Regions from separate parts of the Streptomyces sp. NPDC085481 genome, predicted to be linked through region 2. Evidence: riboswitches for the same ligand, from Rfam matches in the RefSeq annotation. Region 2 holds a riboswitch; the other holds the start of a gene.

Region 1 (4,149 bases), on a different contig from region 2:
CAGATCTCCTGCTGGAGGTCGATGTTCTCCTTGATCTTGTGCATCGGGACATGGCCCGGGCCCTCGATCATCGTCTGCACGTTGTGGCGCTTGGCGATGGTGTTGAGCTCGCCGAGGGTCTTCAGCTCGGCGAACTGCGCCGCGTCGTTGGCGTCCGCGATCGAGCCGGGCCGCAGGCCGTCGCCGAGCGAGTACGTGACGTCGTACGCCGCCAGGATCTCGCAGAGCTCCTCGAAGTTCGTGTAGAGGAAGTTCTCCTGGTGGTGCGCCAGGCACCAGGCGGCCATGATCGAGCCGCCGCGCGAGACGATGCCGGTCTTGCGGCGGGCGGTCAGCGGCACGTACGGGAGCAGCACGCCGGCGTGCACCGTCATGTAGTCGACGCCCTGCTCGGCCTGCTCGATGACCGTGTCCTTGTAGATCTCCCAGGTCAGCTCCTCGGCCTTGCCGTCGACCTTCTCCAGGGCCTGGTAGAGCGGCACGGTGCCGATCGGCACGGGGGAGTTGCGCAGCACCCACTCGCGGGTGGTGTGGATGTTGCGGCCGGTGGACAGGTCCATGACCGTGTCGGCGCCCCACTTGGTCGCCCAGGTCATCTTCTCCACCTCCTCCTCGATGGAGGAGGTGACCGCGGAGTTGCCGATGTTGGCGTTGACCTTCACCAGGAAGCGCTTGCCGATGATCATCGGCTCGATCTCCGGGTGGTTGACGTTCGCCGGCAGCACCGCGCGACCCGCCGCGATCTCCTCCCGTACAACCTCGGGGGAGACGTTCTCGCGGATCGCGACGTACTCCATCTCCGGGGTGATCTCTCCCCGGCGGGCGTACGCGAGCTGCGTCACCGCCTGCCCGTCGCGGCCCCGGCGGGGCAGCCGCGGACGGCCGGGGAAGACCGCGTCGAGGTTCTTCAGACCGCCGCCGCGCGGCGAGGTGTGCTTGATGCCGTCGTCCTCGGGGCGGACCGGGCGGCCCGGGTACTCCTCGGTGTCGCCGCGGCCGATGATCCAGTTCTCGCGCAGCGGCGGCAGACCGCGCCGTACGTCGGTGTCGATGGTGGGGTCGGTGTACGGACCGGACGTGTCGTACAGCGTCACGTCCTTGCCGTTGGTGAGGTGCACCTGACGGACGGGCACCCGGAGGTCGGGGCGTGAGCCCTCGACGTATCCCTTGTGCCAGCCCGGCGTGCGCTCGCCCTGGCTGGAGGCAGGCGTGTGTGCATCCTGAATGGTCATGAGACCGATCTCCCTACGCCGGCATTACCCGGTAACAGGTTCGGCGGTCGGCGCAGCGAATCGTCAGCGCCCTCTCAGCCCGGTGCTCCGAGCTCCCGCGTGTGCAAAGGTGTCACCACGCTAGCGCCATCCCTGGCGTGCTGAACAGTGGGTCTCTCTACGTTCTTGCGATGATCGGTCGGTGACTTCCACCGAGCAGACCCCCGAACCACACGGCCACGACGGGCAGGACGGGCACGTCGGCGACGGACACGGCGGCCACGGACAGTCCGGCAACGGGCCCGGCGGCCACGGAGACGGCGGCCACGGACACGGGGGCCACGGCCACTCGCACAGCCACGGTCCGGCCGCGCCCGTCTCGCGTCATCTGCGCAAGGTCATCGCCGCGGTCCTGATCCCCTTCGCCACCGCCGTGGTGGTCGGGCTCGCGGTGCTGTGGCCGGGTGGCGCCCCCGCGCACGAGCGCACCGGGGTCGGCTTCGACCGGCAGACCGAGCAGGGCAAGGTCAGCTCCGTCGAACACGTCGACTGCAAGGACGTGAACGCCGCTCAGGTCCCGCCGACCGGCGACACCTCGACCCCCGAGGGGCGCGAGGCGGTCAACGCCCAGCAGGGCCGGTGCGCGAAGGCGACCGTCGTCGTCACCACCGGTCCGAACAAGGGCCGTACCTTCACCGAGATCGTGCAGCCCGACGCTCCACGGCAGCTCCACGAGGGACAGGGGGTGGTCGTCGCGTACGCGCCCGACGCGCCGCGCGACCTGCAGTACTCGGTCACGGACGTGAACCGGAAGCTGCCGATCGCCCTGCTCGCCGGCATCTTCGCGCTCGCGGTCGTGCTCGTCGGCAGGATGCGCGGGGTGATGGCGCTGATCGCGCTCGCCGCGAGCTTCGTCGTGCTGACCTTCTTCATCCTCCCGGCGATCCTGCAGGGGTCCAATCCGCTGCTGGTCGCCGTCGTCGGATCGAGCACGATCATGCTGATCGCGCTCTACCTGTGCCACGGGCTGTCGGCCCGTACCTCGGTCGCGGTGCTCGGCACGCTGGTGTCGCTGCTGCTGATCGGCTTGCTCGGCTCGCTCTTCGTCGGCTGGGCCTCACTCAGCGGCAACACGGACGACAACACCGGTCTCATCCACGGGCTCTTCCCGCAGATCGACATGTCCGGTCTGCTGCTCGCCAGCATCATCATCGGCTCGCTCGGCGTGCTCGACGACGTGACGGTCACCCAGACCTCCGCCGTCTGGGAGCTGCACCAGGCCGATCCGCGCATGGGGCCGCGGGCGCTCTACCGGGCCGGAATCCGGATCGGCCGCGACCACATCGCGTCGGTGGTGAACACCCTGGTCCTCGCGTACGCCGGTGCCGCGCTGCCGCTCCTGCTGCTGTTCTCGATCGCCCAGAGCAGCGTGGGGACGGTGGCCAACAGCGAACTGGTGGCGGTGGAGATCGTCCGCACGCTGGTCGGGTCGATCGGCCTGGTCGCCTCGGTCCCGGTCACCACCGGACTCGCGGCGCTGGTGGTCTCCGCCGACCGCCCGGGGACCACCGAGCCGGGGTCGGTCCGGGCCGGACGGGCCGGACGGGCCGGCCGAGCCGGCGGGGGCGGACGCCGGCGACGGGCCAAGTGACGTGCGGGGACGTCGTCAGCCCGCGTTCTCCTCCGCAAGAATCCGGCCGAGTGCCGCCTCCAGGTGGTCCTCGAAGTCACCCAGTGTCCGTTCCTGACCGAGCGGGACGAGCTTGTCCGTACGGTCGAGGAAGGCGACCAGCGGGGGCGCGCTCGCCCGGAACAGGGCGCGGTCGGCGCCGACCTGGAGCCGGATGATCACATCGGAGAGGCCCTCGGGCTCGGTCGGGGCGATGTGCACATCACCGTCCCCGCTGGGCCGGTTGATCCCGTCGAGCAGCAGCTCCCTCCCGAACGCCCAGGTCACCGGAGCGTCTCCGGGCAGGTGGAAGGTCATCCGCACCGCATAGGGGTCACGGGTCTCGTATCGCAGTTCCACCGGGATCCTGAAGGAGAGCTCCTCGGAGACGAGGAAGCTCATCAGGACCTCGGCCTGAACCGTCTCTCGCATCATGTACCCCGCAGTCGGTGGAGCAGTTGTGTAAACACTCTGCTGAAAGCTGTGGTCGAAACGGCCAGGAATGATCCCCCATGGCCCTCTTGACGCAATCGTGGTGCACGCACTAGCAGATCACAAGGAGTGATTTTTCAGATACTGATAGAGAGCGCGAGGGAACTGAAGAGCCTTCCGATCTCATTGCGTAGCCATTCGACTGCGGGCAGCAACCGTTCTTCCTGGTGAAGGGGGAGGGAAATCGCCACCGCGGCCGCCGTGGACCCCGCCGTGATGGGGATGGCGGCACAGACCGTGCCCAGCGCATATTCCTGACGCTCCACCAGGGGCTCCATTCGCCCCATTCCGCCCAAACGATCCAAAAAGGCACGGCGGTTACGCACCGTATACGGCGTGATGGCATCCACCGGATGACGGTCGAGGTGGTCTTGACGACTCTTCAGATCGAGTTGACTGAGCAGACACTGCCCGATGGCGTGCGCGTGGCCGGTCTCCCGGAAGTCGGCCCACTCCTCGACGGCGGGGGACGAGGGGGTGTCGGCGACGGCGACGAGTTCGATCTCACCCTCGCGGTAGATCGCGAAGTAGACGGGGACGCCGATCACGTCCCGCCAGTGCGCGAGAGATTTTTCGATCTTGGTGCGACGATTCTGCAGAACTCCGCCGCCGACCAGACGGCCGGCGGCGTCGCCGAAGACGAACACACCCTTCTCGCGACGCAGATAGCCCTCGTGCGTCAGGGTGCGGAGCAAGTGGTACGCGGTGGGAAGCGGGAGTCCCGCCTCGCGCGCGAGCTGTTTGGCGGGGGCTCCGTCCTCATGGGAGCCCACGGCC
Region 2 (4,149 bases):
GTGGGGCAGGGGCTGGACCGGCTGTCAGAAAGCGGGGCGGCAGGGGCTGGATCGCCTGTCAGAAGGCGGGGCGTTCCGGGTCCAGGTGGGCCCGGCCCTCGCGCGGGGAGGACGCGTCAGCGAAGTGGCGCCGGGGGATGCGGCCCGCCCGGTGGGCGAGCCGCCCCGCTTCCACCGCGTGCCGCATCGCCGCCGCCATCAGGGCCGGCTCCTGCGCCCGCGTCACCGCCGACGCCAGCATCACCGCCGCGCAGCCCAGCTCCATCGCCAGCGCCGCGTCCGAGGCCGTCCCCGCCCCCGCGTCCAGGATCACCGGCACCCCCGCCCGCTCCACGATCAGCTCGAAGTTGTGCGGGTTGCGGATGCCGAGACCGGACCCGATCGGCGAGCCCAGCGGCATGATCGCCGCGCAGCCGGCGTCCTCCAGCTTCTGCGCGAGGACGGGGTCGTCGTTCGTGTAGGGAAGGACGACGAAGCCCTCGTCCACCAGCGTCTCCGCCGCGTCCAGGAGCTCCACCCCGTCCGGCAGCAGGGTCCGCTCGTCGGCGATGACCTCCAGCTTGATCCAGTTCGTGCCGAGCGCCTCCCGGGCCAGCCGGGCGGTCAGCACCGCCTCTCCGGCCGTGTAGCAGCCTGCCGTGTTCGGCAGGACGCGGATGCCGAGCCGGTCCAGGACCGACAGGACCGAGCCGCGCACCGTCGGGTCCAGGCGGCGCATGGCGACCGTGGTCAGCTCCGTACCGCTGGCGACGAGGGAGCGTTCGAGGATGTCGAGGCTCGGCGCGCCGCCCGTGCCCATGATCAGGCGGGAGGAGAACTCCGCGTCGCCGAGGAGGAAGGTGTCGTCGGACATCGCGCTCAGCCTCCCTGCACCGCGGTGAGGACCTCGACCCGGTCGCCGTCGCAGAGGACCGTCGCGGACCACTGGCCGCGCGGCACGACAGTCTCGTTGACGGCGGCGGCCACCCCGGAGGGCGCGGTGGTGAGGGTCGCGACGAGGGCGTCGAGGGAGAGCGGGCCCGACAGGACCCGGCCTTCCCCGTTCACGGACAGGTTCACGGACGCGTTCATGCGTGCTCCAGGTGTACGGGCGAGAAGCGGCGGGCGGCGAACGGCCGTGCCTCGTCGGGCAGCGCGCCGGTGGTCAGGGCCTCCGCCATGACGTCGCCGGTGACGGGGGTCAGCAGGACCCCGTTGCGGTAGTGGCCGGTCGCGAGCTGCAGGCCGGGCAGGGCGCTGGGGCCGAGCAGCGGCGCGTTGTCGGGGGAGCCGGGGCGCAGCCCGGCGCGGGTCTCGGTGAGCGGCAGCTCGGTGATCCCCGGAACCAGTTCGTGCGCGTCGCGCAGCAGCTCGTACACCCCGCCCGCCGTGACGGTGGTGTCCCAGCCGAGCTCCTCGCTGGTCGCGCCGACGACGAGTTCGCCGTTCTCGCGCGGGACGAGGTAGACGTGGCTGCCGCGCACGACCGCGCGGACGGTGCGGGAGAGGAAGGGCGCGTACGCGGGCGGCACCTGTAGCCGCAGCACCTGCCCCTTCACGGGCCGTACGGGCGGCAGCACCTCGTCCGGTACGCCGGACAGCCGGCCGCTCAGGCTGCCCGCGGCAAGGACGACCTGGTCCGCCGCCAGCTCGACACCGCCCGCGAGGACCGCGCCGCGGGCCCGGTCCCGTACCACCGTGAGCCGCTCCACCAGCGAACGGTGGAAGACCACCCCGGCCCGCTCGCACGCGGCCACCAGCGCGTCGGCGAGCCGCCGCGGGTCGACCTGGTGGTCGCCGTCCACCCGCAGCCCGCCGCGTACGCCCGGCGCCAGCATGGGTTCGAGGCGCCGGCACTCGCGGCCGTTGAGCCACTCCGAGGTCAGCCCGCAGCGGGTCTGCAGGGCGTGCAGCTCGCGCAGGTGGGCCCGGTCGTCGGCGTCGAGCGCGACGGCGAGGGTGCCGCAGGCGCGGTAGCCGACGTCGTGGCCGGTGGTCTCGGCCAGCTCGGCGACGAATTCGGGGTAGCGGCGGGCGGAGTCGAGGTTGAGGCCGAGGAGGGTCTCCTCGCCGTAGTGGAGTTCGGTGACGGCGGCGAGCATGCCGGCCGCCACGCGAGCGGCCCCGCCGCCCGGTTCGGGGTCGGCCACGGCGGTGCGCAGGCCGCGCTGCGCGGCCCGCCAGGCCGTGACCAGGCCGATGATCCCGCCCCCGATGACGAGGACGTCGAAAGTGCTGCATGTGTTGCATGTACGCGACATGGGCGTCCAGCCCCTCCCTTCGCCGGCATGACCCGGATCAGGTTCGTACGGTCGGAGGCCGGCCAGCCTCCCTCTCAGCCCGGTGCGTCCGGGCTCCCGCGAGTGCTTTACGGCCGTCAGACTAGCCCGTGGCCCGGCCGGGCCGCAGGGCCCTCCCCGGAGCCGTCGCCTGACCCCGTCCCGGATGCGTCCCGCGTGACCCCGTCCCGGATGCGTCCCCGGACCGTCTCCGGACCCGTCCCTTGGCTCGTCCCTGATCCGTCCCGTGACCCCGTCCCGGACCCGAACTTCCTGACAGTCCGTCAGATGCGTAAGGTGGTCGGGTGAGCGAGCAGAAGCAGGTTCCCCACCGGGTCGTGATCGTCGGCGCCGGAATGGCGGGCGTCCAGACCGCCGTCGCCCTGCGCGAACAGGGCTTCACCGGCGCCGTCACCCTCATCGGCGCCGAGCCCCACCAGCCCTACGACCGGCCGCCGCTCTCCAAGGCGGTCCTCCTCGGCAAGGCCGAGGACTCCGCCTTCGACATCGACTTCGAAGACCTCGGCCTCGAGCTCCGCCTCGGCCTCGACGTCACCGGCCTGCGCCCCGCCGACCACGCGGTCGACACCGAGGCCGGCCCCGTCCCGTACGACACGCTCGTCATCGCCACCGGCGCCCACCCGCTCACCCTGCCCGGCACCGAAGGCGTCCCCGGCGTCCACCTCCTGCGCACCCTCGACGACGCGGCCCGGCTCAAGCCCGTCCTGGAACGCCGCCACGACATCGTCGTCGTCGGCGCCGGCTGGATCGGCGCGGAGTTCGCCACCGCCGCCCGCGAGGCCGGCTGCGCCGTCACCGTCGTCGAGGCCGCCGACCGCCCTCTCGCCGGCGCCCTGCCCGCCGAGGTCACCGCCCCCATGGCCGCCTGGTACGCCGAGAGCGGCGCCGCACTCCGGCTGAACGCGCGCGTGGACCGGGTCGAGGAGGGGCGGGTCGTCCTCGCCGAGGGCGCCGCGCGCTCCGGCGAGCGGCGCGAGCTGCCCGCCGACGCCGTCGTCGTCGGCATCGGCGCCCGCCCGGCCACCGGGTGGCTGGACGGCTCCGGCATCGCCCTCGACCCGAGCGGCGCCCTCACCGCCGACGACCGGCTGCGCACCTCCCTGCCCGACGTGTACGCCGTCGGCGACTGCGCCTCCTTCCCCTCCGCCCGCTACGGCGAGCGGCTCCTGGTCCACCACTGGGACAACGCCCTCCAGGGCCCGCGCACCGTCGCCGCCGACATCGTGGGCGCCGCGCCGGAGCCGTACGACCCGGTGCCCTACTTCTGGTCCGAGCAGTTCGGCCGCTTCGTCCAGTACGCCGGGCACCACGGCGCCGCCGACACGCTCCTGTGGCGCGGCGACCCGGCGGGGGAGAGCTGGACCGTCCTGTGGCTGCAGGGCGACACGCCCGTAGCCCTCCTGGCGGTCGGCCGCCCGCGGGACCTCGCCCAGGGCCGCAGGCTCATCGAGCAGCGCACACCCGTCGATCCGGCGAGGGCCGCCGACCCCTCCGTACCTCTGAAGGCGGCAGTCCGGTAGGGCCCGACTACCGACTGTCAGTCCGGGATGGCACGCTTGTCCCGTGACCGAGATTGACGCAAAGATCGATGCTCTCGTCCCTGCCTGGCTCTACCTCCCCGACATCGCCGAAATGATGGACGTCGAGGTGACGCGCGTGCGCCAGCTGGTCAAGGAGGGCCAGCTCATCGCCGTGCGCCGCGGGGCGAACAACGCGCTCCAGGTGCCCGCCGCCTTCATCCAGGGCGACAAGGTCGTCAAGGGCCTCGCCGGCACCTTGACGCTCCTGAAGGACGACGGCTTCACCGACGAAGAGATGCTGGAGTGGCTCTTCACTCCGGACCCGACCCTGCCGGGCACCCCCGCGCAGG

What was found. A riboswitch is a leader RNA that binds a small molecule or an ion and turns the genes downstream of it on or off. The one in region 2 is predicted to bind thiamine pyrophosphate.
Region 1: it holds a riboswitch for thiamine pyrophosphate, as region 2 does, so the genes downstream of both, thiC (phosphomethylpyrimidine synthase ThiC) here and thiO (glycine oxidase ThiO) in region 2, are expected to answer to the same signal.

What each region holds. Positions count from the first base shown of each region.
Region 1 covers NZ_JBITTJ010000002.1:88,408-92,556, forward strand. The annotation lists gene thiC (phosphomethylpyrimidine synthase ThiC) at 1-1,232, opposite strand, end outside; TPP riboswitch at 1,226-1,341, opposite strand; gene ACIGEZ_RS06245 (YibE/F family protein) at 1,414-2,862, shown strand; gene ACIGEZ_RS06250 (SsgA family sporulation/cell division regulator) at 2,878-3,312, opposite strand; gene ACIGEZ_RS06255 (IclR family transcriptional regulator) at 3,450-4,149, opposite strand, start outside.
Region 2 covers NZ_JBITTJ010000001.1:360,482-364,630, reverse strand. The annotation lists gene ACIGEZ_RS01710 (thiazole synthase) at 59-853, opposite strand; gene thiS (sulfur carrier protein ThiS) at 859-1,071, opposite strand; gene thiO (glycine oxidase ThiO) at 1,068-2,240, opposite strand; TPP riboswitch at 2,238-2,350, opposite strand; gene ACIGEZ_RS01695 (NAD(P)/FAD-dependent oxidoreductase) at 2,564-3,799, shown strand; gene ACIGEZ_RS01690 (Rv2175c family DNA-binding protein) at 3,843-4,149, shown strand, end outside.